Regions from separate parts of the Ruminococcus sp. 8Y-12 genome, predicted to be linked through region 1. Evidence: riboswitches for the same ligand, from Rfam matches in the RefSeq annotation. Region 1 holds a riboswitch; each other region holds the start of a gene.
The links. A riboswitch is a leader RNA that binds a small molecule or an ion and turns the genes downstream of it on or off. The one in region 1 is predicted to bind ZMP and ZTP.

Region 1 (10,177 bases):
GAATCCACCAAAAGTGCTTTTTCACAGAGATGGTCCAGCAGCTTTTCCGCCTTGGCCTCCGTGGTTCCCCACACCCGCGCCGCCTTTTTCAGGGTAAACGGGCGGACCGGCAGCAGAGCCACCCACTTGGCCTCTTTCTCTGTGTAGAGAACCTGCAGGATTTTGTACAGTGTCTCTGAGGCAGGAGCACCCTGAGTAAACCAGTTGATTCTCTGCTCCAGATTTTTATATGCATCCTTCGTCGTTAAATGTCCCATATAATATCAGCCTTTCCACGGGCCAGTTTTCTGACCCATATGAAGGTTATTCTACCACACTAAATCTTAAAATTCCAGAACTGTTCCTTACCTTTCCAGTTACCTTTACCTTTGACTGCACTTCTGAAAGTTCTGCAGCTCTTTTGTCCAGGCATCCTTTCAGTCAATCAGCGGCTTCCAGTTTTCATCCCCGCAGGCTTCAAAGCACATGTACACCTGTTGGGCAGTCGTTTTCTCCTCCGCCAGGGGAGGCAGCTCCTCCCTGGAAAAATAGCCGCTCTCTACAGTCTCTGAGTTCTCCTGAAAGCTTCCTCCAAGCACTCTGCAGAGCATAAATACTTTGCAGACGCTCCACGCATACAAGGGCTTGTTGTGCAGATTGCGGTCCTGTATCGCAATCAGACGCACCGCCTCCACATCCAGGCCAGCCTCCTCCTTCACCTCTTTTACTGTGTTGTTCTTAATGGATTCATTTACGTCGACCCACCCTCCGGGCAGAGACCACACCCCTGCCTTTTCCTTCACCAGCAGGATCTTCCCTTCCTTAAAAACAGCTGCCCTGGTATCCAGCTTCGGAGTCTGGTATCCCTTCTCCTGGCAGAACACCCCCTTTACCTTCTCAAGGGGAATGTCCGTGTAGACACTCATAATCTCGGCCGCAATTTCACGAACCCGCTCATACCGTTCCAAATCATACACGTCCCTGCCGTAAGTCAGTCCATTCTGGGCTATCGCTTGTAACTCCACCGCCCAGTCCATCCACTGTCCCGAAATATTCTTTTTATCCATAGAACCCCTCCTCACATCTGTTTACGCACAATCCGGTACTCATCATCTAACTGGAAATACGAGCAGTTATCAAATGCTCCTGCTATAAACCGCCGCATCTCATCCTCATCCAGATTCATCATGCAGACATAGTAATCATACTCTGCATCATAGGAATAGTTGGAACAGCATTCACAGTTTGTCTTATTTCTCATCCCTTCTTGTCTCCTTATCTGTTCATGGCATAATCTGTTAAACCCGTCTCTAAATGTATTGTGTAAGAAGATGGCTATTTCGTCAAGCAATTTCTATCCCATTTCCATAAAATAAAGCTCTCTTTGGGCAGCAAGTCACTGTGACGTCACTCAACCGCCCAAAAGAGAGCCTAATCCTTATTTTACTATTCCTCCCCAGGCATCTTCCATCCATGGTGGTCTGTGTGCAGCAGTTCATGGGCCCGGTGTCCCAAGGGTCTCTGCAGATATGTCTTATAGCACTCCTGCACAGATGGATTCTCATGGGAGAAACGCAGGTCGTTCACCCGGTCCAGCCCATAGAGATTGTCCGCACGCACCCCTGCCATCTCCAGGCCGTCGTGAATGGGCTGGCCTCCGCCTCCTGAGCATCCGCCCGGACAAGCCATGATCTCCACAAAATCATACTGTACCTTTCCCTTGCGCAGCGCCCTGATCAGCTTCCGGGTGTTGCCAAGCCCACTGGCCACCGCCACCTTAAGGGGTGTGCCGGCCAGGTCAAACTCCGCTTCTTTCCAGCCCTCCATTCCCCGGACTGCCTTGAACGCGTCGGGGTCGGGATTCTCCCCTGTCACCAGATAGTAGGCGCTGCGAAGCGCTGCCTCCATCACGCCTCCTGTAGCTCCAAAAATCACTCCTGCTCCCGTACCCACTCCCAGAGGCTGGTCAAAGGCTTCCTCCTCCAAGCTCTTAACGTCAATGTGCTCCGCACGTATGAGTCGGTCCACCTCCCTGGTGGTCAGAACCACATCCACGTCCTGTCCCGTTCCGCCGTCATTCATGGTGGGGAGTGCACACTCCTGCTTCTTTGCAAGACAGGGCATGATGGACACACTATAGATGCGTGAGCTATCCACCCCCATCAGATCGGCATAGTAGGTCTTAGCCATAGCACCAAACATCTGCTGGGGAGATTTGGCTGTTGAGAGCTGGTCCGTCATATCCGGATACTGGGATTTTAAAAACCGTACCCACCCCGGACAGCAGGAGGTGAACATGGGGAAGGTCTCATGTTCCTTGTTCTGAAGCTTTTTCAAAAACTCGCTCCCCTCCTCCATAATGGTCAAATCCGCGCTGAAGTTTGTGTCAAAGATATAGTCAAATCCCATCTTCCGCAGGGCAGATACAAGCCGCTCCACGGTGGCAAACTCCCTTGAAACGCCAAAGGGTTCTCCCCAGGCTGCGCGTACAGCCGGTGCTACCTGAACTATCGTAATTTTGTCAGGATCAGCCAGGGCTGCCATCACCTTCTCGGTATCGTCCCTCTCCCTGAGTGCCCCCACAGGGCAGTGGGTGATGCACTGACCGCAGAGTACGCAGTCTGCATCCGTAATCTTGCGGTTCATGGATACGTCCACGGTTGTCCTGGAACCGGTATTGGCCACATCCCATATTTTTAGGGACTGAACCTTATCACAGATCTGCACGCAGCGCATACATTTGATACATTTTTTGTAATCCCTGACCAGCGGAAAATCTTTCGGCCATTTTGTCCTGGGCAGCTCCTTTTCAAAGGGCAGCTCCAGGATTCCCAGATCATTGGCAATGGTCTGAAGCTTACAGTTGCCGCTTCTCACACAAGTTGCGCAGTGGCAGTCATGCTGGGAGAGGATCAGCTCCACATTTACTCTGCGTGTCTCCCTCACCTTCGGGCTGTTGGTGTAGACTGTCATGCCCTCAGTCACAGTATTGTTGCACGCTGGCTGAAGCTTCGCATTTCCCTCCACCTCCACCACGCACACTCGGCATGCGCCGATCTCATTGATATCTTTTAAATAGCAGAGGGTTGGGATCTGAATTCCGACAGATGCCGCTGCTGCTAAAATCGTAGTGCCATTTTCCACTTCCACCGGTATGGAATCGATTGTCAATTTTACCATTTGTCCACTCTGCCTCCTTTAAATACTCCAAATCCAAAGTGGTCGCAGCGCAGGCAGCGGTTCGCCTCCTGGCTCGCCTCCTCCGGCGTCAGACCACACTCTATCTGTTCAAAATCTTTTGCCCTGTCAAAGGCGTACCGCTCTTTCATATTGATTCTGGCACAGTGTTTTCTATTGGCCAGACGGGCTTTGGGAATCTCCACCTCCGCCCGGATCGTATGCTTGTAGCCCAGATACTCGTCAATGTTAGCTGCAGCCACCTTTCCTGCCGCAATGGCCCGGATCACGGTAGCCGGACCGGTTACGCAGTCTCCGCCAGCGAATACGCCGGGGATATCCTTCACACCGCCCCAGCTCAGCGCATCAATGACGCCGCGCTTCACCGGTATACCATACTCTGCAAAGGGTTTGGACTCAATGCCCTGGCCGATGGCCACAATCACGGTATCGCACTCTAATCGCTTATCCGGCTCAGAGGAGTCCACAGGAGCAGGTCTTCCCTTAACCAGAGGCCCTATGATCTGCGGCTTCACCCACAGAGCGGAAACCTTTCCCTCCTCATCCTTTTCAATGCGCAGGGGAGAGTGCAGATCCAGCAGCTCACACCCTTCCTCCATGGCTCCGGCCACTTCCTCGGGCATTGCAGTCATATCCTCCTGGCGCCTCCGGTAGGCGATGCGCAGCCTTTTTGCGCCCAGACGGATTGCGGAGCGCGCCACATCCATAGCCACATTACCTCCTCCGATTACCACTATATCCTTTCCGGTAAAGTCAGGCATAATGCCGTCTCCGATCTGCCTGAGCATCTCAACCGCGGAGATCACGCCTTCTGCCTCCTCGCCCTCTATTCCGATTTTTTTGTCTATATGGGCGCCAATGGCTATGTAAACAGCATGGTACTGGTTCTTTAGGTCAATAATGCGTGGGTCCTCTCCAACCGTAATCCCTGTCTTCACCTCCACCCCAACGCTCAGAAGCTGGGAGATTTCCTTGTCCAGAACCTCCCTGGGCAGCCGGTAATTGGGAATCCCGTAGCGCAGCATACCCCCCAGCTCTTTTCTCTGCTCATAGATCGTCACCTCGTGTCCCATGAGGGCCAGGTAGTAGGCCGCGCTGATGCCTCCTGGTCCTCCGCCGATCACTGCCACCCTCTTTCCTGTCTTTTTCGCAGGCTTGGGTACCGGAACTTCCCCGGCATGGTCTACCGCAAAGCGCTTCAGCCCCCTGATATTTACAGAGTCATCCATCATACTTCTGCGGCATCTCACCTCACAGGGATGCTCACAGATCAGGCCGCAGACAGCCGGCATGGGATTGTCCTTGCGGATCAGGCGCACCGCATCCGCGTATCGGCCCTCCGCCACCAAAGCTACGTATCCCGGTATATCCACTCCGGCAGGGCACTGGGCTACACAGGGCACTGGCTGGTTCAGTTCACAGGTACATCTCCCCCTGAGTACATGCTCCTCAAAGTCGTCCCTGAACCCGTGAACTCCCTTTAACACCATTCTGGCCGCCTCATATCCAATGGCACAGTCTGCGGAGTAAAATATGCTCCTGGCTGTTTTCTCAATCAGGTCAATGGTCTCCAAGGACCCCTCCCCATTCAGGACGTCCTCCATCAGGTTTTCCAGCTGTCCCAGGCCGATCCGGCAGGGAACACACTTGCCACAGCTCTGTGCATGACACATTTTTAAGAAAGATACGGACAAATCCACTGGACAAAGTCCTGGCGGGCTGGCTGAAATCCTTCGCTCCAGGTCCTTGTACAGGTCTTCCACTGTGGTCTGTGCCTGATTTTGTGTCAGAATACTTAGTCTGCTCATAATACCTCCTTCTCCAATACAGGTTTTAAAATATAAAGAATGAACAGGGCGCGCATCCCGCCCGGACACATATTACACTTAACAAGGCGTTTTCCAGCTTAGTGTAATAGTATGCAAAGCAGGGCTTTCCGATGTAATGAAAAAGAATCCCGCTCGCGGGATTCTCCGCCTGCGGCGGGTCGCTTTAGCGACATGATTCCTTTCCGCCGCAGTGCGATCCCGCCCGGAGGGCTTTTTATATCATAGGGAATTCCGAAGGATTTTCCTATGATATAAAAAAGGACAACATTTGTAAATACAAATGCTGCCCAGACGGTCGGCTCTTCAACATTTTAGACACACTGTGTTATCTCACAATTTCCGTCAGCATCTAAAATGCACACTCTTTTTCTCATTATATCCTTCAAATCCCGTAATGTCAACCACTTCAAAAACATTCCGTCAATTAACTAAATTTATCAAATTATGTATATTTTTGTCACATTTTTCACTCCAGAGAATACTGTTTTAACATCGCTTTTCCGCTATTCTTGGCATCATAGAGCGCATAATCTGCAGCTTTCATGAGTGTCCCGTAGGCATGCATCTGTTCCCCATACCAAGCCAGTCCTGCTGAAATCCGGATCTCCTGCACACTGCCGTCGGGGAACTCCATCTTACTGTCTTTTAGCCTGCCGAAAAACTCCTCCATGCAGTTTGCGATCTGGGCCTTTGACCCGTAGTGGTGCAGAAACAGACAAAATTCATCCCCGGATCTTCTCGCCGTGATACCATGCTCATGATGGTACTGACGGAGCATCTGCGAAAATTTTCTCAGATATTCGTCCCCACAGTCATGACCGTATTTATCGTTGATCCTTTTAAAATTGTCCAGATCCATCATGACCATCGCCGCATATCCCAAAGTCCCCTGCTGCAGTATGCTCTCCACCTCTTTTTTAAAGATATCAATATTACAGAGTCCGGTCAGTGAGTCATAGTCCCGTTCATGCTCTATCCGGATCTTTTCCCTGGTCTCCTCTGTCACATCCGCCGCCACCCCGAACACGCTGCCGTTATCCTCTTTTATTCTGATCCGAACCCAGCGCTTAGGTGTTGCGTGTATACAAAAGATATCGTTCTCCCCCTCCATGGGGCTGCCCATGATCTGCTGCAGCTTTTCCCAAAACAATTCCCTGTCAGCAGTATACTGCAAGGCCTCTTCCTCCGTCCATCCCAGTACCGTCCGAAGCCTATCCGTGGCCATCACCTGGCGCGACTCCTTTCCGATCTCGAAGACGCCTATGGGCATATCCACCATATCAATGACCTCAGACACCCTCACAGTAGCATCCAGAATCCCCTGGACCATCTTGTTAATTCCCAGGCTCAGCTGCTTAAATTCTGGATTGCTCTCCACCTGAACCACTGTATTCAGATTGCCCTCTGTTATCTCAGACAGTTTATCTGAGATGGTATGTATCCCATCTACAATCTGTCGCTTGAGCAGCCGATTCAACACCCAAATTACAATCAGGCAGGTCAAGAGCAGAAATATGGCAGTCAACATGGTCTGGCTGACAGCAGCAGCATACAGGCCTTTCTCCGTCTGCCCCACCCCCAGCAGCAAATCCCCATACCTGCGGATTACATAGTATACCCGCTCATCCTCGTACCTGCCAAATTTGCCGTTATAAAATTCCGCCAGCCTATCCTGTTTTAAGCCCAGGTCCTCTATCCTTTTTTCCTCCTGCCCCTGATCTGTATTTACCAATGCGGTTTCCTCCCCACTGCCAATGGCAAACAGAAGGCTGCCCGAATCCACAGGCATCCTGGATAATATGTAATCCAGCTGGTTTCTCTTTTGGGCTTCCAGCATCCTGTCCGGAGCCATCCCCACCTGTACAATTCCCTTTTGATCCTTCCTTGCAACCCCAATGTACTGAAAAACCTTCTGCTCATAGCCGTTTGGGCGGATATCTTGTACCAGATAGGACTCCGGGTCATCCAGTATACTTAAAAATTCCCTTGTCTGATCCGTATCACGAAAGTCCATACCAAAATACTTGGGTATACTGCCTGCAAACAGGATACCCTTCTCATCAATCACATGCAGCTCGTCCACATTTAATAGCTTGGCTACCTGTTCCAATTCCTGCTGGCTGTCCAAAACACCCGGATTCTGCTGAATAATATATGCAAATGCGTAAGCCCTTGTCAGGTAGTCTTCATCAAGGCTCTCCTTCAGATTTTCAAGCTCCACCTCATTGCTTTCCAGTGTCCTGGCGATCTGCTCCAGCTTCAGCACTGAATTTTCCACCATCTGCTCTCTGGTGCTGTTCTGAAGGAGCACCCAGTTGAGGGCCAGGATCGTCAGCAGTGCAACTGTCACTACAAAGCTAATATAATTTGTGAAAATTTTCTGCATGTAGTTTCCCCTCTTCCCGTTTAACTGAAGCTTTTTGCCTCTCTGGCCCTAGCTCTCCCGAGTCACTGACTGAAAAAACTCTCTGAGCTCTTCTTTTTTCTCCTTCGCCAGCAGTGCCTTCTTGATTCCCTGCACCGCCCCCTCCAGTGCATAGAGGCAGTGAAGGCAAACTGTGCTGTCGTTCTCCCTAATCTTCAGCCATGCCTGCTGACTCCCCATTTTCCGAAGCAGCTCCGTATTTGTTATACCCGCCTGCCTCAGCTGTTCCTCCAGTACCTTGCCGATATTCGGCAATTTTGACAAGGGTTCCCCACTCTCCTCATTGATTACACTTTCCACTTCACGTCTTGTCTCTTCCATTTTTTCTCCTTTCCACGTAATCATACCGCTTCCGGCTATGCTTTTCCAAATACTCTATTTATACTATAGCTCATTCCCCTCTAACATTCTACTTTTATTTTTAACAGGACACACAGGTGTCCTGTTATGCGTGCTATGATACAGGAAATGGACCTGTCTGCCAGCGCAGACAACTCCATGTGTCAACCCCCCCCGCAAGTACGGCTGCTTGCCTCGCTGCTCGCGGGAATAAAAGAAAGAGAGAACAGACATATGAATTATGAAATTGTAAACAGGGATGTATCCACAATTGCAGGTCTATCTGCCAGAACTAATAACCAGTCCCCAGATATGGGAAATGTGATTGGAGGATTGTGGAAGCATTTTTATGAAGATGGTATCTACGCGTCAATTCCAAACAAAAAGACCTCTAAGGCTCTGGGCATCTATACGGATTATGCCGATGATGAAAAGGGAGATTACACAGCTATGGTTGCCTGTGAGGTTTCCGAACCGGGCAGTATACCACAGGGGGCTGTGATTCACACGATCCCTGCAGGCCGGTATGCCAAATTCATCGTCAAGGGAGATATGCACCAGGCTGTAGCCGGATTCTGGCAGCAGCTCTGGGAGATGGATCTTCCCCGCTCGTTCGTCTGTGATTTTGAGGAATATCAGAATAGCAGTATGGATGAGGCTGAGATTCATATCTATATAGGATTGAAAGAGGAAAAATAATGCACTTCCCCTGAAAATGCAGATCCCCCTCCTGTGCCGCTTTTCGCGGCCCGCAGAGGGGGACTTTAGACACATAGGCACTGATTTAGAGCTGCTCTGAAATCTTCCTGCTGTAGAACACAATGCACAAGGAAAGCAGTGCGCCGGCAAAAAAGATTAGCCACAAGTATCCGGCCATTTCTTCAAACAGAACGCCATATATGACCTGGCCAATGGGCTGTGTACACGTAGAGATGGCGATGATCCAGGCAATCACCTTGCCCACCAGCTCTCTTGGAACTGTGATCTGAATATAGGACATAACCTGAATGGTATATATGGAGGCAAGGGCCATAATTCCCATCCCCGCTGCTGCCAGCACAGAATATGCGATATAGGCTGGACTGTTTAAGAGCAGCACCACTCCCATGGGGATGAGGAGAATCCCGCATGCCAGAAGCAGCTTCCAGTTGGAACGAATCTTCAGCTTTTCGCTGAATAACCCGGCTCCCAAGCCCCCTATCAGACCTCCCGCAGCCAGGATTGCCTGCAGGAAACCGTACATCTGTGAAGCATTTCCTCCCGGGAACTCCAGGGTCTGCATCACAATAACCGGAAGCCCTATGATCATCAGGGCTGTCATAGCCAAGTTTACAAAGGCACAGCAGACCGTCAGTTTTCCAATCTCCTTCTTTTCCCTGACAATGTAGCGGACACTCAGTTTCAAATCAGCCGCTGTCTCCCTCAACATGGAAACGGATCTCTTTCGCCTCTCAAACGGGATATGGATAAAAATCTCCATTATTGCGGAAAAGAGGAAACAACCGATGCAAGTGTAGAGCACAGGCAAAATCCCCCAGATATTGTAAGCGATTCCCCCAAGGGCCGGCCCCATCAGAGCAGACATGGAAGATACCATATTGATAGCCGCATTGGCCTTCATAACCTTATTCTCGGGAACAAGCAGGGGAATGCTGGACTGCACAGAGGGCTGATAAGCCCCGGAGATACCATACAGCAAAAACAGCATCACCAAAATTATTGTCACCAGGCTCATCCTTCCGTACAGCAGAACAAATCCGCTCACCAATCCCGCTGTCAAAAAATCCAGAACCACCATCACGTTCCGCTTATTCACCCTATCCGCAATGATTCCGCCCACTGGGGACATCACCGCTATGGGCAGGAAAGCGCAACCGGACACCAATCCCAATAACGCCGGCGACCCTGTCACATTCAGCAGATGAAGCGGCAGCGCAAACCTCATCACCGAGTTCCCGAACAGGGAAATAATCTGCCCGATCAACACTAACAGAAAGTCCCTGATTCCTCCTTCCCTCTCCCCCATCTTTTGTTTCATTCCTTCCAAAGCTTCCATAAAAACTCCTTTCAATACCAAACGTCGGTATGTATTTAATTATAAAATAAGCTGCCCTGCACAGGCAGAGCAGTCTACTTTCCTGCCGGCTATTCGCCTCTCCTGTTTTTTTCATAGGCCTTTGAATACTTCTGCATCTGTCCTATCATGCCTTCATCAATGATATCCAGCCCAAAAAGCTGTGTCAGATGCTGAAAAAACTTCAATTTGCTCACCAGTTCTTCCGTACTGCAGTGATAGATCATGGGATTCAGCCAAAAATTTCCGATCAGCAGCAACACCTCCGCCAGCTCTTTTGGGTAAGCTGTCTGGATGGAGCCGTCGGCAATCCCCTCCTCCAATATCGGCCTC
Region 2 (10,177 bases), 1.8 Mb from region 1:
GCTTTCGGACCCATGATTTTCTCCCAAAATTTTAATCCCTCAGCATTTTCCCTGCGGGTCATGATCCTGGGCATTATCGTATTAGCAGTTGTGTTGGGCACTTGCTTCTACAGTGTTTCCAGACTAATTGTGGCGAAACATCTGAATCTTGACTAGTAAATATAGATTTGCGCAGAAAGAGCACCCCCGCGACCAGGGTGCTCTTTCTCACACAAACAATTATAAAAAAACGAAGTTCTGAGAACTGCGCGTTCTCACGATTAGTGGTGGAACAGACGGATTCCGGTAAATGCCATAACCATGTTGTACTTGTTGCAGCAGTCAATCACCAGATCATCTCTCACAGATCCTCCCGGCTCTGCGATATACTGCACGCCGCTCTTACGGGCGCGTTCTATATTGTCACTGAAGGGGAAGAATGCATCGGATCCCAGAGTTACGCCTGTCATCTGATCCAGCCAAGCTCGTTTTTCCTCCCTGGTAAATACTTCCGGCTTCTCCTTAAATATCTTCTCCCATGCGCCGTCAGCCAGCACATCCATGTATTCCTCTCCGATATAAACATCAATGGCATTGTCCCTGTCCGCACGGCGGATACCGTCCACAAACTTCAGGTTCATCACCTTGGGGCACTGACGAAGCAGCCAGTTGTCAGCCTTCTGTCCAGCCAAACGTGTACAGTGGACACGTGACTGCTGTCCGGCTCCGATGCCGATGGCCTGTCCATCCTTTACAAAGCATACGGAATTGGACTGCGTATATTTCAGCGTAATCAGGGCAATCTTCATGTCTCTCAGGGCATCTGCTGAAAGTTCCTTATTCTCTGTCACAATGTTAGAGAGAAGCGCATCGTCAATAGGCAGTTCCTGTCTTCCCTGTTCAAAAGTAATGCCAAATACTTCTTTGTGCTCAATGGGAGCCGGCCTGTAGTTCTCGTCAATCTGAATCACATTATAATTTCCGTTTTTCTTTGCCTTTAAGATAGCCAGCGCTTCCTCCGTGTACCCCGGAGCGATCACGCCATCCGACACCTCGCGTTTGATGATGCTGGCCGTATCCTTATCGCACTCATCGGACAGGGCGATAAAATCACCGAAGGAGGACATTCTGTCCGCTCCCCTTGCCCTTGCATAGGCGCAGGCCAGAGGGGAGAGCTCTCCCATGTCGTCCACCCAGTAAATCTTTGCCAGGGTCTCGTCCAGCGGAAGGCCGATGGCTGCACCAGCTGGGGATACATGCTTAAAGGAGGTGGCTGCCGGAAGGCCGGTGGCTGCTTTCAGCTCACGCACCAGCTGCCAGCCGTTGAAGGCGTCCAGGAAATTGATATATCCGGGTTTTCCGGAGAGTACCTGGATGGGAAGTTCATTACCATCCGCCACATAGATCTTGGAGGGTTTCTGATTTGGGTTGCATCCGTATTTTAACTCTAATTCTTTCATGGCGTCTCCTTATTGATTCTTATTCACTATTTTGGTCTCATAGTTTCCTGTTGCTATATCAATATACCTTACAAAAAGAGAAACTTTATTGTCTTTATCTAAACTGTTCCAGAGCATCTCTGTAAATGCTTCCATGTCATCCGGAATTTCAACTAATTTGGGTTCTCCCTCAAAGCTGGGAAGAGGATTTCCGTCGCATTTATATGTATGGATGAAATGTCCTTCTCCGGCAACCGGATTTTCATAGGCAAAGGTGTAGCGGTTGCAGGCCTCCGGATTGCCATTGTTGCTCTTTAAGATGGACAGTGCATAGTTGTACAGTCCGTCTTCAATATGCATGATTCCGGAAATACGCGGCGTGTAGTTGGGGCCGTCCGGCTCAAACTCTCTGGTTCTTAAAGACTGTTCAAAAGTCATCTGCTTGTCCATTCCCTCATAGATGGTGTCAGTCTGATCTCCATTGGTCACAATTGTCTTGTTCCCCAGCACACGCACCGGCGCGTAGATGATCAGGCTCGGGTCAGTCAGCTTGGACGGGTCAAATGCCTGGGTACGGATTCCCTCTTTGTCTTCCACAAAGATACGGTTGCGGCTGTTCTCACTTCTGCCCATAATAAAATATGCGGTCACAGCTTTTGTCCCGTCAGCGGATTTACCGATTACGATTCCCCTGCCCGGATAGGCATTGCTTTTTAATTCCTGCTCCAAAGACATCATTTCCATTTCCTTTCTCCTTTCGGTGTGAAAAATTACCATTAACTAATACTAATATATATTTCGAAACAACAAAAAACCACCTGAGGACCTCAGTGGTCGCCCAGGCGGTCGGCATTTCTTTTCACGTTGTACTCCCCGTAGGTACTCCTACTTTTCCGCCAGTCGTACAACCTCTATCGTCATATTACACCATTTGTCTCCGTTTGGCAAGTGGGAATTTCAATTAATTTTAAAACAAAGAGTACGCTGCCCTCCCGTTCGTTTATTACCCACCGTCCCAGACGCTCCAGATAGGAAAACTTTTTCAGGCAGTACAATAGAATACTCTCCTCCGGTGTGTACAGCACCAGAATGCCATTCTCTTTGAGTACCTCCGGAACTTTCTTAAAAAAGCCTTCATACAGTCTGGTGATCTGCTCCATATCTTTGGTCCTGGTAACCCCGGGCAGATTACTGACAATCTCATCAAACAGATATTCGTGTCGGAAGTCCAGGAAGTCACGGTTTATATAATTAATCAACACGCCGGCTGCCTCCGCGTTTTCCCTGCCCTTTTCGATAGCCTCACGAAAGATATCCACTCCGTACATGGGATTTGCAGGCTTCAGAAAATTTCGCTCAATCAACATTGTCCCCACTCCGCAGAAGGGGTCCAGCACCTGGGCGTTCTCCTTCAGCCAGGGTTTGGCCAGCTGCATCACAAGCGCCGCGTTCGCCGGGGCAATGGAGGAGGAAAGTGCGTTTTTACGGTAGGAAAAGCGCTCATCCGGCAGGGTATACAGCTTCAGAAGGGGTACATAGCCCCCATCCTTTTTCTCCAGCAGACGCAGTTCCACCTCATAGTCGGACGTGGAATTGATCAGCTGCCTTCCCGTCATCGCCTCCAGAGTCCGGGTAAACTTGCGCAGAAAATCACTCTTTTTGTCCATTGCCAGGCGCCCACGGTACTCCACTCGGAAACAGAAGGGGCCGTTCTCCCTGTGCATGGATCGAATAAATGCAGCAATTCCCCACCCAGCTAACTGTTTTGCAGCCTCCTGGGGCTGTGCATCCACTGTGGTCAGCTTTGGAAGGGGGAAGAGAAGCTCCGTAAAGGTGCGGATTTTCATCAGTCCTTTGACCTCTTTGGACCTAAGCCTCACACCTCCGGCTAAGAGCACATGCTTTTCCTCATCCAGCTGTTCCCTGGTAATCTCCCTGTGGTTGCGGTTTGTCATCAATATCACCTCCCGCTCTTTTGTTCCATCCAGGTAGGTATGCGCAGAGGGCTTTTCGTATTTCAGCACCATTCTTGTCAGCTCCGCCATCTCATCCAGATAATGCTTCTGGTTTTCCGGCTCCATGCTAAGTGTAGCTGCGCGCTCCAGATATTGTTTGATCTCAGGCAGATAGGCGCTGTAATCATACTTTCTCATTGCCTGCAGATAGGCCGGCTTTACAAAGAGCTGTTCCTCCCTCTCGTATGCATCCCACAGGCTGGGCAGCATATCCTCACATTCCATCTCCCCCAGAATCAGAGCCGCGTTTTTTCTTACCTTAGGGTCTTCGTGGTCAAGAAGTGCTCCCAGCCGTGAGAAATCCCCTCCCAGCAGATAGGCAAAAGCACGCTTCTGATCCCCTGCCTTGATCTCTTTTTTCAGCTGAATTAAATTGGCGCGGGTATCCTCCCCCGCACAGATACGTTCATACAGATCTCTTACCATTGCGTTCTACTCACCATTTTCCTCAATGTATTTGGCCACGTCGCTCTTAAACTCCTGCCATTGATTTTCATTTTCCACAAAATATTTGGGACAGTCTTTACCGGTCACATCATAATGGCGTATTACGTCATCCATGCTCAAATCAAATTTACCACACAGAAAAGCTACCAGTTCCACCAGCGACTGGTAGGTGGCATCCGTAAACTCTCCGCTCTCGTCAGGGTGGCAGCACTCAATGGATACGGTGTCAATATTCCTGCTGTTGGATGCATACGCCACCTCTGAGGTGGGGATGCATTGAATGATCTCTCCATCCAGTCCGATCACAAAATTACTGCTCACTTTATTATCCTGGGTGTCCTTTAGATTTTCAAAGTAATCCCGGTTGTTCTGCGCCGTACTCCCCGGATTGGCCGTATAGTGCACCACCACTCCGGTTATCTTATCCGTAGGTGTTCCGGGTCTGGAGAACTCATTTACAGTCAAAAGCTGTACATCCAGCTCCGGCATGGGAATCTGCTTTGTGGGGTCGCCGATATCATAACGTTCATTTTCCACTTTGCTGCTCACCTGTTTAGGAGAGTTGTTTATAAACTTAAAAAAGAGCAGGATTAAGAGGATACCCGCTAAAATCCCAACCCCCAACAGAACCGTGTGCAGCAGAATTTCTTTTTCCCTCTGCTTTTTTGTCTTTCTCTTTTTTGTTCCGGTATGTTCCTCTTCCCGTCTGTCCCGGGAATGTGCTCTTCTGTTCATTTTGCTCATTGCTCCCTTCAAGAACGCTTTCGTGTTCTTGCCTTTTTAGAACCACTCTATGCAATGAAAGCAGGACAGGCCAAAAGGCCTGTCCCACTCTAAGCTTTTACTCGTCTACGCTGTAGTTCGGCGCTTCCTTTGTGATATGGATATCATGCGGATGGGACTCTTTCAGAGACGCCGCAGAGATCTTCACAAACTTTCCGGTCTGTTTTAATGTCTCCACATTCGGCGCTCCGCAGTATCCCATACCGGAGCGCAGGCCGCCCATAAGCTGGAATACGGTATCCTCCACACTTCCCTTATAGGCCACACGCCCTTCCACGCCTTCAGGAACCAATTTCTTGGCATCCGTCTGGAAATAACGGTCTTTGCTTCCGTTCTCCATAGCCGCAATGGAGCCCATACCGCGGTATACCTTATATTTTCTTCCCTGGAACAACTCAAAAGTTCCCGGGCTCTCGTCACATCCTGCGAAAATACTTCCCATCATACAAACATTTGCTCCCGCTGCGATGGCTTTTGTCATATCTCCGGAATACTTTATGCCGCCGTCAGCGATGATGGGGATATCATATTCCTTGGCAACCGCATAGCAGTCCATGATGGCTGTGATCTGGGGTACACCAATCCCCGCAACCACGCGTGTCGTACAGATAGATCCGGGTCCAATACCCACCTTCACAGCATCCACGCCGGCTTCAATCAGTGCCCTCGTTGCCTCACCGGTTGCCACATTACCTGCAACCACAGACAAATCAGGATATTTCTCTTTGATCATCTTTACACAGTTGATTACATTTGCAGAATGTCCGTGTGCGCTATCCAACACAACCACATCCACATGGGCATTCACCAGAGCAGTCACACGATCCAGTACATTTGCAGTAATTCCCACAGCTGCTCCGCACAGAAGTCTTCCCTGTGCGTCCTTTGCTGACAGAGGATATTTGATCTGTTTTTCTATATCCTTGATGGTGATCAGACCTCTCAAGTTGTTATCATCATCCACGATGGGTAGTTTTTCTTTTCTGGCCTTGGCAAGAATCTTCTTGGCCCCCTCCAGTGTAATTCCCACTTTGGCGGTGATCAGTTCCTCACTGGTCATGGACTCTTTGATTTTCTTAGAAAAATCTTCCTCAAATTTCAAGTCACGGTTTGTGATAATGCCTACCAATTTCCCGTTCTCCGTAATTGGGACACCGGAGATGCGGAATTTGGCCATCAGCTCATTTGCGTCTGCCAGAGTATGTTCAGGTGACAAATAAAATGGGTCCGTTATAACACCATTTTCAGAACGTTTTACCTTGTCCACCTCATCCGCCTGGGCTTCGATGGTCATATTTTTATGAATGATGCCGATGCCGCCCTGTCTAGCCATGGCAATCGCCATACGATGTTCTGTAACGGTGTCCATTCCGGCACTCATCATCGGAATGTTTAACTTAACTGTCTTGGTAAGATTTGTTGACAAATCTACTTGATTTGGTATCACTTCAGAATATGCCGGCACTAAAAGCACATCATCAAATGTAATACCTTCACCAATAATACTACCCATTTTCCGTATCCTCTCTTTCTCTAATGTGTTCGTCAGATGGTAACTTTCTGAAATATTGTAAGTTTCCTTAGTCTAACAAATTCATAAACGCATGTCAACCCAATTTTACTTTTCTCGGTGCAATTCTACGGATATCCTTTAGCATCACATCGTTGAGCTCCAGAAGGATAATCTCCATCCCCTTATCACCATTGTAAACCATTGCGTACACCTTGGATTCGTCTGTCCTGGAAGTGTAGTCCACCACCTTCCCCTTGTTTCCCTGACGATAATAATCCATATCGTGTGATTTCCAGAGGGCAATCAGCTCAGCCTTTTCGATCTCATAGGAACCTGCCCTTTTGCGCTTCTGTTTGGACATAATCTTATCTACGTCCAGCTCACCGTTCACATAGAGATACTCAAATTCCAGATTCAGGGCCGGAAGTTTAAAATAATCCAGCACCGCAAACCCAATCAGAAAAAGAAATCCAATGGGTGTGATAAACAACCCAACAATACCCGAAAGTACGGTAACTGCAATCAGCACTGCCTTCAAAACCTGATCTCCAGCTGTCGCCCTGCGCGGCACTAAAAGCTCTGTGTACAAATCACTCATGTTGTTCCTCCTGTCGCTTACTTTTTCTTATCTACCAGTATACCGAAATTTTTGCCGTTAGGAAAGTAAATATTGCACAAATTTTGCCGCGTTCTTTGTATTTTTTGTGTTCGCAACAATGGAAAGCACTACTGGCTCTGTCCCGTAGAGAGATTCCAGCTTTTCGTTGCCCAAAAGCCTAAGTCCATACACCTTTTCTCCGCCGCCATCCTCCTGGTTTCCGGTGACGCATATCTGTCTGTTGGCTTCCAGGAATTCCTCTCCCAGCGCCTGAGCAAGATCCTGATACATGCCTGCATTCAAATAGTTCTCGTAGATATTTTCCGGCATCACCGTCACATCTAAAGCCTCCGCGCTGATGACAGCCATCAGCTTTGCCTGAGAACCAGCTGTCATCTGATCCCCGCCGTTTAAATTGATCACATAAGAGGAGTCAAGTTCCACCTCCTGATTCTTGCCATTCAAACCGCTGTAAGCCGTAAATTCCCTCTTTAGCGCTTCACTGCCCTCCCCCATGTCCTGGCTGTTAACAAGGGCCACCGACAGCTCCGTTACCATTTGGCTGCCCCTGACGATCTGGACAACAACGCAGACCAGTATCACGATCCCAATGATTCCCGCCAGCAGAGGTTTATAGTAATCCCATATATATTCTAGTTTTTTTCGAAAGGTGAGCTGTTTCAGCTTGGAAATCTCCTCCTTCACCTTCCCTCTTTTGTTTGTATCTTCCATAAGCTATCTTATCCTGCCTTTATCCGCCATGCTAACCAGCCATATGCCAAAACAATGGGCGGATGTCCAAGACGTCCGCCCATAATGGTTCGTTTTTCTGTTTTACATCATTCCCATGCCGCCGGCACCGCCTGCTGGCATTGCAGGTGTCTCTTCCTTGATGTTTGCCACACAGGACTCTGTGGTCAGGAAGGTTGCTGCCACACTTGTCGCATTCTGCAGCGCACTTCTCGTAACCTTTGCCGGGTCCAGGATACCGGCTTTTACCATGTTTACATACTCTTCTTTGTATGCGTCAAAGCCGATGCCTTCCTCTGACTCTTTTACTTTATTGATAATCACAGCACCCTCCAGGCCTGCGTTTGCCGCGATGTGATACAGCGGAGACTCCAGAGCTTTTAAGATCACAGCTGCTCCTGTCTTCTCATCGCCTTCCATGGACTCTACCAGCTTGGCAACTTCCTTAGAAGCATGGATGTAAGCGGAACCGCCTCCTGCTACAATACCCTCCTCAACAGCTGCTCTTGTGGCATTTAAAGCATCCTCCATACGCAGTTTAGCTTCTTTCATCTCTGTCTCAGTAGCCGCACCTACACGGATCACTGCCACGCCGCCTGCCAGCTTTGCAAGTCTCTCCTGCAGTTTTTCTTTGTCAAATTCAGATGTGGTCTCCTCAATGGAGGCTTTGATCTGTCCAATTCTGGCCTGAATAGCCTCTTTGTCTCCCAAGCCATCTACGATAACTGTGTTTTCCTTCTGTACCTTTACAGATTTTGCACGTCCCAGCTGGTCAATGGTTGTATCTTTCAGGTCCAGACCAACTTCCTCGGAAATCACCTGTCCGCCTGTGAGGATTGCGATATCCTCCAGCATAGCTTTTCTTCTGTCGCCGTATCCCGGAGCTTTCACACCTACTACCTGGAAGGTTCCGCGCAGCTTATTTACAATCAGAGTGGTGAGTGCTTCACCCTCGATATCCTCAGCTATGATCAGAAGCTTCTTGCCGGACTGTACGATCTGCTCCAACAGAGGCAGAATCTCCTGAATATTGGAAATTTTCTTGTCTGTGATCAGGATATATGGATCATCCAGAACAGCTTCCATCTTCTCCATATCCGTTGCCATGTATGCAGAGATATACCCTCTGTCAAACTGCATACCTTCTACCAGGTCCAGCTCTGTCTTCATGGTCTTGGATTCTTCGATTGTGATAACTCCGTCATTGGAAACCTTCTCCATCGCATCCGCTACCATATTTCCCACTTCATCATCACCTGCGGAGATAGCTGCCACTCTGGCCATCTGGTCTTTTCCGTCAACCTTGCGGCTCATAGCTGCAATAGCATCCACTGCAATGTCGGTAGCTTTCTTCATTCCCTTGCGCAGTACAATGGGATTTGCACCTGCTGCAAGGTTCTTCATTCCCTCCTGGATCATGGACTGTGCCAGAACTGTTGCGGTTGTGGTACCGTCACCTGCCACGTCATTTGTCTTTGTGGCAACCTCTTTTACCAGCTGTGCGCCCATATTCTCAAATGCATCTTCCAGCTCAATCTCTTTTGCGATGGTGACACCATCGTTTGTGATCAGCGGAGTGCCAAACTGCTTATCCAGAACTACATTTCTGCCTTTGGGTCCTAAGGTTACTCTAACTGTGTCTGCTAATTTGTTTACACCAGCTTCCAGTGCTGCTCTGGCGTCTGCTCCGTATTTGATTTCCTTTGCCATGATTTCTCTGCCTCCTCGATTATTCTACAATTGCCAAGATATCGCTCTGTTTTACGATAATATACTCTACATCATCCAGTTTCACTTCGTTGCCTGCATATTTAGAATAAATTACTTTATCCCCTGCCTTTACCTGCATGGTAACTTCTTTTCCATCTACCACTCCGCCCGGTCCAACAGCTACAACCTCTGCTTCCTGTGGTTTCTCCTGGGCTTTGCTTGCTAAAATAATACCTGATTTTGTAGTCTCTTCTGCTTCAAACTGCTTTAATACAACTCTGTCTCCCAATGGTACTAATTTCATTGTACGACGCCTCCTTAGATATTTGTCAGTTTTTCTGTTATTAGCACTCACTTTTGTCGAGTGCTAACCGTTAGCATTATATTAGTGAAAATCCTTGATTTGTGCAAGCATCATTATTGCCGCGTATTTGGATCTATATCCACTTTTTCTCTTGTTTTCTCTTTTAATCTCCTATTTTCTCACATTTTATTTTTTTAGATTTTTTTTAGATTTCTCTGCGGCGTTTTTTGTATAGGAAAATCCTGCCGTTTCCGGCAGGATTTTCTCAGCTCTTCTTTTCCTTTTTCAGCTCTGCCAGTTCGTCAAATACCACATCATTGATTACCTTAATGTAGGTACCCTTCATTCCGGACGAACGTGACTCTATGACCCCTGCGCTCTCAAATTTGCGCAGAGCATTGACGATCACCGAACGGGTGATTCCCACCCTGTCCGCTATCTTGCTGGCTACCAATATCCCCTCTGTGCCTTCCAGCTCATCAAAAATATGAATGATAGCCTCCAGCTCGGAAAACGACAGTGTGCTGATGGCTGATTTCACAATCTGCACTTTCCGGTTTTCCTCCGCATTCTCTTCATGAACGGAACGCATCATTTCCAGTCCCACCACTGTTGTGCCGTACTCGCTCAAGATAATGT
Region 3 (10,177 bases), 440 kb from region 1:
ACATTCCCGCGCTCCTCTCTGCGCAGATGGGCTGCCACTCTCGCCCCCAGCTCATCGATGCTAAACGGCTTCAGGATATAGTCATCTCCCCCGGACACCAGCCCATTGATGCGGTCTCTCTCCTCCACTTTCGCAGTGAGAAATACAATGGGGCAGCTCACATGTCTCCGAATCCGCCTGCAGACCTCCATTCCATCCATATCAGGCATATTCACATCCAACAGAATCAGATCCGGGGCCACTTCCAGCTTCTCCATGGCCTCCACACCGTTTTTTGCCGTGTATACCAGATACCCCTGCATGGTAAAGTAATCCTTCAGAAGCTTTAAAATATACTCTTCATCATCCACTGCCAATAGTTTATACTGCATAAATGCACCTCTTTCTTCCATATTCATCTCACATTATTTTAACACGAAATTTTCTATAAAAATTCTACGGAATCATTTTCTTACGGTCAGCGCAGTAAATATGCAGACCTGTTTTATAGTTACAAAATACTACAATGAAAAAGAATCCCGCCCGGAGGGCTTTTTATATCATAGGGAATTCCGAAGGACTTTCCAATGATATAAAAAAGCCGCTGCATGATTCTATACGGCGGCTCTGCAATCCTATGAAATTTTCTGTGCGGTCTGTCGCAAATTGCTTCAGCCTACCTGAGGCATTAAGAGCTGTGCCTGCACGCCCTCTTCCTCTGTGAGGTATCCGTATTTGACCATACTTTTTATGACCTGCGTCTGCCTCTTCCTGGCCAACTCCATATTGTCCGGGTTATACACAGAGGGCGCGTTGGGTATGCCTGCCAGCATCGTGCACTCATCCTCTGTCAATTCACCGGGCGTCCTCTGAAAATAGCCCATCGCCGCATCATAGATGCTGTAATATCCATTTCCAAAATATATGCTGTTGACATACAGCTCCATAATCTCCTCTTTAGAGTATTTATCCTCTATGGCAAAGGCCATAAACACCTCCGCCACCTTGCGCTCCAGCTTTTTCTCCTGGTTAAAGTAAAGGTTCTTGGCCAGCTGCTGTGTGATGGTACTGCCACCCTCCACAAAAGCTCCTGCCTTTAGATCATTAACCACAGCCCTGCCCATAGCCAGCAGATCAATACCCGGATGTTTATAAAAGCGGTGATCCTCCACAGCCACCACAGCATTTACATACTGTCCCGGCAGATCCTGAAACTTCGTATAATTTGTCTTACTCCGGACACTGCCCACCATCTGCTCCAAACCTGTCTGATCCAATGCCTCCCGGTAAAGACGATAACCTTTATATCCCACATATCCTGACAGGCAGAGCAGTACAAGCAGCGCCAGAATCAAAAGTTTTTTGAATACTTTCATCTGTGCACCCTCTCTCCTTGTTTGTAGTTCTCTTGATAACTACAGCATAGCATATCTGCCCTGCAGGAACCTTAAAATAACCTTGCATTATTCTTGCAAAACCCTGATAATCTTCAGAAGTTTTGCTTCACTATTCTACCCTTTAATCTTTGACAGCACAAAATTGTAGATTAGCCTGGAAACCTCATAATTATAGTGGATGCCGTCGCCTGTGCTCTTTCCATTGATATCGATATAGCCGCCATCCACCAGATAGGAATAACTGTCCAGGTAGGCAGTGGGAAATGCTGCTTTGATGGCAGCATTGAACCGCTTAATATTATTATTATTTACTATGGTGATATCATACTTTTTCTTCTTAGCCAGATTCCGCTCAATGGGGTTTACGGACAAAAAGTAAAATCTTGTATCCGGATATCGCACTGTGAGGCTGGCATACAGCGTGATATAATTGTTGGCATTTTCCAGTCCATTGCTGCCCAAATCATTGATTCCAAAGTTGAATATCACCTTTGATTTGGGATAGAGCGCAAGCTCCTCCTCCAGTGCCTTCAGTGCAGAACCTGTCAGCCAGGGATATCCCTCTCCAACCTTTGCAATGTAGACGTCGCTGCTCAGTGTGGCCTCCTGCATCCCCACAAACCGGGAATCCCCCACAAAGATCACTTTGCTCTCCTCAGATGGGACGGTGGGATTCTCTATTCTCTTTCCGTCCGGGCCCACATAGTACTCCCCCACTTTTGTATTTCTCAGCATATACCCATCCGGACCCACATAATAGACACCGACCCACTGGTTTCTCAGCATGACTCCCGATTTATTGAAATAGTAAGTCTGTTTATCAATGGTATGCCATCCCTTCATGGCCGCTCCGGTCTTTGCGGAAAAATAGTACCTTTTGCCCTTAGTGTTTACCCATCCTGTGGTAAGGACCCCTCTCTTATTGAGGAAATACAGATTGCCCTTGAACTTTTTTGGGCCTGTAACACGGTATCCTTTCTTATTAAAATAGTAGATCTTCCCATTAATCTTTCTCCAGACCCCTTTTACATACTTCCGGTTGTGTACATAGCGGTACCGGTATCCCTTTTTGTTTTTCACCCATTTTCCGTAGGGTGTGTACTTTTTGGAGACATTCTTGATCAGATTGAACTTTGCAGCAGCTTTGCTCTCCATAGAAGGCTTCATCCCCAAAACTCCCACACACAGTATGCAGAGCAGCGCCAAGATGAAAAGTCTTTTCTTTTTCATTTTTATTACCTTTCTTTTACAATTTTATTTCATTTTTGTTGCCATTATATCACACTTTTATACACTGCTGCAACAGCAGAGGCAAAAAAAGTATCGCATCTTTCGATGCGATACCACAAATTCTGACTTTTTTATGCCTCTTTTTTCTTTTTAGAAATCAAATAGTATGGAAGTGCCACAAAGACAACACCACCGATGATGTTACCGATGGTAACGACTACCAGGTTCAGGACATATCCGCCAACGCTTACTGCAGCAGAGCCCGGATTCAGCAGTCCCACGCCCATAATGCTCATGTTTGCAATGCTATGCTCACAGGAGCAAACCATAAACACCATAATACACCAGAACACCATGATCAGCTTTGCCACTTCATTTTTCAGCTTAATGCTGCACCATACAGCCAGACATACGAGAACATTACAGAGAATGCCTCTTGTAAGCATCTGCATGGGTGTGAGGGCCATCTTCCCTTCCGCTGCAGAGGCAAAGCACTCCGCAACCGCTCCTGACGGTACGCCTGAAAGCTGGAAAATGCCTACCGCGATCCAGGAACCCACCAGGTTTCCAAGATAGCAGAAAAGCCACAGTTTCACCGTATTGCCCCAGGATACCACCTTTGCCAGAGAGGCGGAAGCCATCACAAAATTGTTGCCTGTAAACAGCTCTGCGCCTGCCATCACCACAAGGCTGAGCGCTGCCGCAAAACAAAAAGCCATCACAAATTTCGCCATGGGATCATCCGCTGCTTTCAGCGGCGTGCCCATTACAAAGGTAATAAAGGAACCAAAGGAGATAAACGCACCCGCCATCATGGAGGATACAAAGTATCCCAGAGGATTTTTCTTCATCAGGCCTAACTTTCCATTGCCCGCATTGCACACTGCCTGAAACTCTTCCTGAAACATCTCAAACGCCCCCTTCTCCAGTTGGGAGCAAATATGTCAAGCATATTTGCTCCCAAAATTAATCTTTTTTAGAACAGTCCGGTAATCTTTCCATTCTCATCTACGTCGATCTTCTCTGCTGCAGGAACCTTCGGAAGTCCTGGCATTGTCATGATTTCTCCTGTCAGAGCTACGATAAAGCCTGCGCCTGCAGAAATCTTCAGGTTACGCACAGTAACCTCAAAGTCGGTGGGTGCTCCCAGTTTTGTCTGATCATCTGTCAGACTGTACTGTGTCTTTGCAACACAGATCGGACAGTTGCCAAATCCCAGATCCTCCAGCTGCTTCGCCTGCTTCTGAGCATTTGCAGTCAACACGGCTTTCTTTCCTCCGTAGATCTTCTGGACAATCGCGTTTAACTTATCTTCAATGCTTCCCTCCAGCTCATAGGAGAAGGTAAAGTCATTCGGCTGTTCAACCAGCTCGATTACTTTCTCTGCCAGTGCTTTTCCGCCTTCGCCGCCTTTTGCCCAAACCTCAGACAGCGCTACGTTTACGCCCAGCTCTTTACATTTTGTCTCAACCAGATCCAGCTCTGCCTTTGTATCTGTCGGGAATGCATTGATAGCTACTACGCAGGGCAGTTTGTATACATTTTTAATATTGCTCACATGTTTCAGCAGGTTCGGAAGGCCTTTCTCCAGAGCCTCCAAATTCTCGTTGTTGAGATCTGCTTTCGCAACTCCGCCGTTGTATTTCAGGGCACGCACGGTTGCAACGATTACAACTGCATCCGGCTTCAGGCCTGCCATACGGCACTTGATATCCAGGAACTTCTCTGCACCTAAGTCAGCGCCGAAGCCTGCCTCAGTGATTGTGTAGTCAGCCAGCTTCAGAGCCATCTTTGTAGCTGTCACAGAGTTACATCCATGGGCAATGTTTGCGAATGGTCCGCCGTGTACGATAGCCGGTACATGCTCCAGTGTCTGTACCAGGTTCGGCTTCAGAGCATCCTTTAAGAGTGCTGTCATAGCGCCCTGTGCGTTCAGATCCCCAGCGGTAACCGGCTTCTGCTCTGAGGGCTTGCCATATGTATAACCAACGATGATTCTGGAAAGTCTGGCTTTCAGGTCAATGATATCGCTTGCCAGACACAGAACTGCCATGATCTCAGATGCCACTGTGATATCGTAGCCATCTTCTCTCGGTGTGCCGTTGGTTCTTCCGCCCAGACCATCCACTACGTTTCTCAGCTGACGATCATTCATATCCACACATCTTCTCCAGGTAATCTTTCTGGGGTCGATATTTAATGCATTCCCCTGGAAAATATGGTTGTCAATCATAGCTGCCAACAGGTTGTTTGCCGCACCGATTGCGTGGAAGTCACCTGTAAAATGAAGGTTGATATCTTCCATCGGAACTACCTGCGCATATCCGCCGCCGGCTGCTCCACCCTTTACTCCAAAAACAGGTCCAAGGGACGGCTCACGAAGGGCAACCATAACGTTTTTGCCCAGCTTCTGCATACCATCTGCCAGACCAACGGTGGTAGTGGTCTTTCCCTCTCCTGCTGGTGTGGGATTGATTGCTGTCACAAGAATCAGCTTGCCGTCTTTCTTGTCCGTCTCTTTGAGCATGTTGTAATCCAGTTTTGCTTTATACTTACCATACTGCTCCAGATATTTCTCCTCAATACCTGCTTTTTTGGCAATCTCAGTGATTGGCAGCATCTCTGTTTCCTGTGCGATTTCAATGTCTGATTTGTAACCCATGATAAAATATCTCCTTTCATTTTGCCGCTTTTCGCGGTAATTAACTGTTTTTGGGCAAAAAAATGCCGCGTAAAGCCAGTGGACATATACAGATACATACTGTCCCTCTTTCTTATACGCAGTAGCGGAAGCGATATTATAACGCGGAAAATCCTTCGTTCACAGAAAACCTCCCCCTTCTGTGACACTTTACGCATAACATCTACTCTACCGGGTCTTGAATTACACTGACAAAGGAATCCCCCGCCTGTATAAAAAAAGAGCAACACTCAAAAATCAAAATGCTGCCCAGACGGTCGACCCACTTATAATTTTGATTTCCCTGTGGTACTCCACAACTATCCGTCAGTAATCAAAACCCTTTGTTTATGTTATAAATATACAACACGCAAAGGGTTTTGTCAATAATTTATCAATAATTTCATGAATTAATCTTTCTATTCCAAAAACTGCTTTTCAAACCGCTCCATCGTCATGGGCTTGGCAAAATAATACCCCTGAGCGATATCGCATCCGATCTCTTTTACAAACTCCACTTGCTCCTCTGTCTCCACCCCCTCCACAACAGTGGCAATGTGCAGCTCTTTTGCCAGACGGACTACGTTCTTCATAACAGACTCCTTCCTGATTCTGTTTTTCCTGGCCTCCAAAAATACCTTGTCCAGCTTCAGCTCATCAATAGGAAATTCACTGAGTATATTCAGGGAGGAATATCCGCTTCCAAAGTCATCCATGGATATCGTAAAGCCCATGTCATGCAGCTTTTGCAGCAGTTGGGTGATCTCCCCCGTATTCTCTGCCACCACACTCTCCGTCACCTCCAGAATAATCATGGAAGGATCGATACGGTAGTTCTCCAGTGTTTTCCTCAGATCCGGAAGGTAGCTGGACTGGTAAAAGAGCTTTCTGGACTGGTTAACTGCTATGGGCACTGCCTGCAGTCCGGCATCCATCCATTCCCGAAGCTTCGCACAAACCTGCTCCAACATATGCATGTCCAGCTTTGTGATAAATCCATTTTGCTCAAATATGGGGATAAACGTATCCGGGTATACCATGGTGCCATCCTTTCTCTTCCACCGCACCAGAGCTTCTGCACTTTTGGCCCTTCCGGTCCTCAGATCTATTTTGGGCTGCAGGTTTACTAAAAATTCTCCGTTCTCCAGCGCCTCTCTCATCTGATTTTCAATGGTGCTCCTCTCCAATGCCTCTCTGTGCAGCTTCTCATCATAAAAAGCCAGGGAACTCATATGATTTCCCTTCACAGATTTCAGCGCCATGGCTGCCATATCCATAAACAGGTCCAGATCCATCTTTTTGTTGAATGCTTCGATCACCTTTACCCCGCAGCTGCACACAATGCTGTAGTTTCGGTTTTCCCTCAGTGGATATTGGCTAATTCGATCCATGATATCCCTTAGCCGCTTCTCCAGCCGCCTCTTGTCATCCAGTCTCATCAACATGCCGAAATTGTCCGCTGTTTCCCTGTAAAAGAGCTCCTCCGGCTGAAGAGACTCACGCAATACCCCGGCCACATGAATCAAAAGACTGTCTCCCTCCTCAAATCCAAACAGCTCATTGAAAAACCGGAAGTTCCCCACATTCAGTACCACAAATGCATACCTGCCGTCCCTGCAAAGGCGCTTTGTGGCATCATCCCAGAACTTCTCCTTGTTAAATGCTCCTGTCAACTGATCAAAATATGCCAATTGGAGAATGGCCTGCCTGTTACGCTTCATGATTCTGTATATGTATAAAAAAAGTACAGCAAACATGAGAATCACGATTCCCAGTACGATCCCGGCTATATTGATTACTTTTACAAAATTTTGACTGAGGCTGTCCTGGGGTACTATACAGTAGATATACCAGTCATTGAAGTTGACAGCCTTAAAATTCATCCAGTATTTCGCTCCCTGATACTGGAGATCTGTAAAATAGTCCTTCCCGCCTCCTATATTTTGTAAAACCTCTTTTTCCTTTTCTGCACCCATGTGCCCTTTTTCGAAAATATTCCTCAGCTCATCCTGGACAATAAATTTCTCTCCACGGACAACAAAATCCCCATTGCTCTTGATCAGATGTAAATACCCTTTTCCATTGAAAATCGGACGGTCTATGATAGTATTGAACGTATCCGCACTGCTGATGGCGGACAAGGCCCCTATGATCTGACCACCCATATAAATAGGAACGCCATAGCAGTTTACATATTCATCCGTAAAACGGTCCTTTATGGTATCCGACACGTTGGCCTTTCCGCTCAGAGCCTCCTTTACAAACTGCTCGCTGCTCACGTCCTCATTATAGTATTCTTCTGCGTTTAACCCTACAAAATAACCGATACCGTCCAGATCTATATATCCCATCTTGGTAAAATGGTTTCTGCTGTTCTCCAGCTTCAGGTATTCCAAGATCTTTTCCTTCTGAAACTCCCCGCCTTCCCCAATAAAAGTAGAGAGCGCCTTCAGCATCTGCATATCCCCGTCGATCTGCTTCTCCACCGTATTTTTATACTGCTCCGTCACTTCATACAAATATTGCTTTGCTTCATTTGTCTGGGCTTTCTTAAAAGTCATGAAACCGATAAAGCTTATCACCAACAGCGCTGCGCTGATGAAAACCACCACAGCCACTGATGCAGCAATCTGCTTTTTCTCATCTCTTTCAATCATGGTCTTTCTCCGTCACGCTGTACTTATTCTATTTCTTTACTATTTGATGTCTGCACCGTTACATGCAAAATCCACTATTCCATTGTACCTGGATATATTCTGTTTTACAAGCTTCAATCTCCCTTTTCTGCTTAAAGCAGTTTAGATGATGCTGACCGGGCGGGGCTGAATTGTAATTATTTGACCATTTTATTGTACAATCATTCCCCTTTTACAAAGTATGTGATTTATCCCTTGTGTTCCTTTATTAGAATAGCTATAATCCTTTTCATACCAGTCAATAATTATGGGGGATTTCACATGCAGTATGAGGATATGGATAAAGTAATTGAGAACACACTGAGGGCGCTTAAAACATTCAAGCCTTTGGAACTTTTTTTTAGGAAGTATTACCGTTTGGTGAACAATATTGATCACTACACACCTGAAGAAAAAAAGCGAATTTTAAAAGAGTATGAAAACAATAAGTTTCTGTCCAAAGAGCAGGAGCCAGATGTTTTGAGTGAGGATCACTTTTTCGGCAGTGCGGATATTGCGGTGAATAAGCACTGCCGTTACCTGCCAGGCAAGTACCACACGCACAATTTTATCGAAATTTTCTACATCTTCTCCGGCACCTGCATCCATGTCTGCCACCAGCAAAAATACAACCTCTGTGCCGGAGATTTCTGCTTTTGGGAATACGATGCCCCTCACAAGATCATTTCTAATTCCGACAATTTTTTGGCCATCAATATCCTGATCCGCAGGAACTGTTTTGAGAAAATGTTTTTCCCGCTTCTGAAAACGCAGAATATACTGTCCAGCTACTTCCAGAACATTTTGTATGGCAACACTTCCCACCCTATGATTTTATTCCGCACAGGTTCTGATAAAAAACTGCGTTATTTCGTGAGCTGTCTGTATCAGGAAGAGACCCACAAAGATACCTACTATGGGGAAATGATGACAAACTTTTTGAGCGAAATCCTGATCTACCTGCTGCGCACCCACCTCTCCCATGTGATCTCTAAGACCACGGAACATTCCACCGGTGTGACAGCCATTCTGCAGTATATTCAGGAGCACTATAATACAGTCACCCTGAATGAGGTATGCAGCCAGTTCAGTTATTCCCCGGCCTATTTAAGCCGGTTAATTAAAAAGAGCTTCGGCATGACTTTTTCCGAGATCATCAAAAACCAGAGACTAGACCGGGCGAAATGGCTGTTGGAAAACACTGAGATGTCCATTCCCGACATAGCCCTCGAAGTGGGCTGCACGGATACCAGCCATCTATACCGGCTCTTTAAACAGGACCTGTGCACCACACCCCTGAAATACCGTCATGCTTATCAGCGGGCTGAAGCTCTCTGATATACAAAACAGCCTCCCTTTTGGGAGGCTGTTTTGCCGTATACTTTTTACTTTGATCCTGCGGATAACAGGACTTGAACCTGCACGCCTGTTGGCAATAGAACCTAAATCTATCGCGTCTGCCAATTCCGCCATATCCGCCAATGATTACTGCCCATTTATTATAGCGGATCACTTGCTACCTGTCAATGTTTTTTAGCGGACATGCCCAGACTATTTTCCCTCCCTATACTGGGAAATCTCCTCATAGTTGTGGGCAAAGCTCTCATTCTCAGGAATCGGGATTGCGGGTGCGTTTTTAAAGGTTAATTTCAGCAAGATCGGAGTGATGATGGTTGTGATGATTACCACAATTACCACTGGTCCTAAAAAGTTGGACCCCAAAAGTCCCACCTGTGTTCCCTTGCTGGCAACAATCAGCGCCACCTCACCACGGGAAATCATTCCCACACCGATTCTGATTGACTGGTAATTCTTATAGTGACACATCTTGGCACCGAGTCCACAGCCGACTACCTTTGTGAGCACTGCCACCACCACCAATACCACAGCAAACAAAATGATATTCGGTGTCATAGAAGGCAGTTCCACCTTTAACCCAATACTGGTAAAAAAGACCGGAGACAGGTACATATATGAGACGATATCAAACCTGGATGCCAAATACTGGCTTCTCTGTGTGCTGGATATGATCAGCCCGGCAATAAATGCCCCTGTAATATCCGCAACTCCAAATACTACCTCCGCTATGTAGGACATCACAAGGCAGAACACAAAGGCCACTATCACATGGCGCTGCAGCCCCTTTTTCCCCTTCTCACTCCACTTTTTATAAAACTTATAGAACAGAAACCCGGCAACTGCCGCGAAAAGGAAAA

Region 2: it holds a riboswitch for ZMP and ZTP, as region 1 does, so the genes downstream of both, AC0THY_RS11960 (IMP cyclohydrolase) here and AC0THY_RS19850 (NAD(P)-binding protein) in region 1, are expected to answer to the same signal.
Region 3: it holds a riboswitch for ZMP and ZTP, as region 1 does, so the genes downstream of both, AC0THY_RS17945 (formate--tetrahydrofolate ligase) here and AC0THY_RS19850 (NAD(P)-binding protein) in region 1, are expected to answer to the same signal.

Annotation. Positions count from the first base shown of each region.
Region 1 is NZ_CM176623.1:4,872,781-4,882,957, forward strand. It holds gene AC0THY_RS19830 (4Fe-4S binding protein) at 1-257, opposite strand, end outside; gene AC0THY_RS19835 (NUDIX hydrolase N-terminal domain-containing protein) at 417-1,046, opposite strand; gene AC0THY_RS19840 (DUF6472 family protein) at 1,058-1,240, opposite strand; gene AC0THY_RS19845 (NADH-dependent [FeFe] hydrogenase, group A6) at 1,426-3,159, opposite strand; gene AC0THY_RS19850 (NAD(P)-binding protein) at 3,153-4,985, opposite strand; ZMP/ZTP riboswitch at 5,285-5,366, opposite strand; gene AC0THY_RS19855 (GGDEF domain-containing protein) at 5,473-7,392, opposite strand; gene AC0THY_RS19860 (TfoX/Sxy family protein) at 7,441-7,752, opposite strand; gene AC0THY_RS19865 (GyrI-like domain-containing protein) at 8,005-8,469, shown strand; gene AC0THY_RS19870 (MFS transporter) at 8,555-9,826, opposite strand; gene AC0THY_RS19875 (TetR/AcrR family transcriptional regulator) at 9,916-10,177, opposite strand, start outside.
Region 2 is NZ_CM176623.1:3,100,012-3,110,188, reverse strand. It holds gene AC0THY_RS11970 (hypothetical protein) at 1-156, shown strand, start outside; gene AC0THY_RS11965 (phosphoribosylaminoimidazolecarboxamide formyltransferase) at 261-1,439, opposite strand; gene AC0THY_RS11960 (IMP cyclohydrolase) at 1,449-2,162, opposite strand; ZMP/ZTP riboswitch at 2,248-2,332, opposite strand; gene AC0THY_RS11955 (methyltransferase domain-containing protein) at 2,336-3,859, opposite strand; gene AC0THY_RS11950 (peptidoglycan recognition protein family protein) at 3,866-4,615, opposite strand; gene guaB (IMP dehydrogenase) at 4,722-6,176, opposite strand; gene AC0THY_RS11940 (DUF6106 family protein) at 6,271-6,774, opposite strand; gene AC0THY_RS11935 (hypothetical protein) at 6,832-7,506, opposite strand; gene groL (chaperonin GroEL) at 7,609-9,234, opposite strand; gene AC0THY_RS11925 (co-chaperone GroES) at 9,254-9,538, opposite strand; gene codY (GTP-sensing pleiotropic transcriptional regulator CodY) at 9,804-10,177, opposite strand, start outside.
Region 3 is NZ_CM176623.1:4,434,454-4,444,630, forward strand. It holds gene AC0THY_RS17925 (response regulator transcription factor) at 1-371, opposite strand, end outside; gene AC0THY_RS17930 (transglycosylase domain-containing protein) at 651-1,355, opposite strand; gene AC0THY_RS17935 (SGNH/GDSL hydrolase family protein) at 1,491-2,606, opposite strand; gene AC0THY_RS17940 (formate/nitrite transporter family protein) at 2,738-3,514, opposite strand; gene AC0THY_RS17945 (formate--tetrahydrofolate ligase) at 3,583-5,268, opposite strand; THF riboswitch at 5,389-5,480, opposite strand; ZMP/ZTP riboswitch at 5,548-5,631, opposite strand; gene AC0THY_RS17950 (bifunctional diguanylate cyclase/phosphodiesterase) at 5,706-7,943, opposite strand; gene AC0THY_RS17955 (AraC family transcriptional regulator) at 8,244-9,299, shown strand; tRNA gene AC0THY_RS17960 (tRNA-Leu) at 9,359-9,440, opposite strand; gene AC0THY_RS17965 (cation:proton antiporter) at 9,513-10,177, opposite strand, start outside.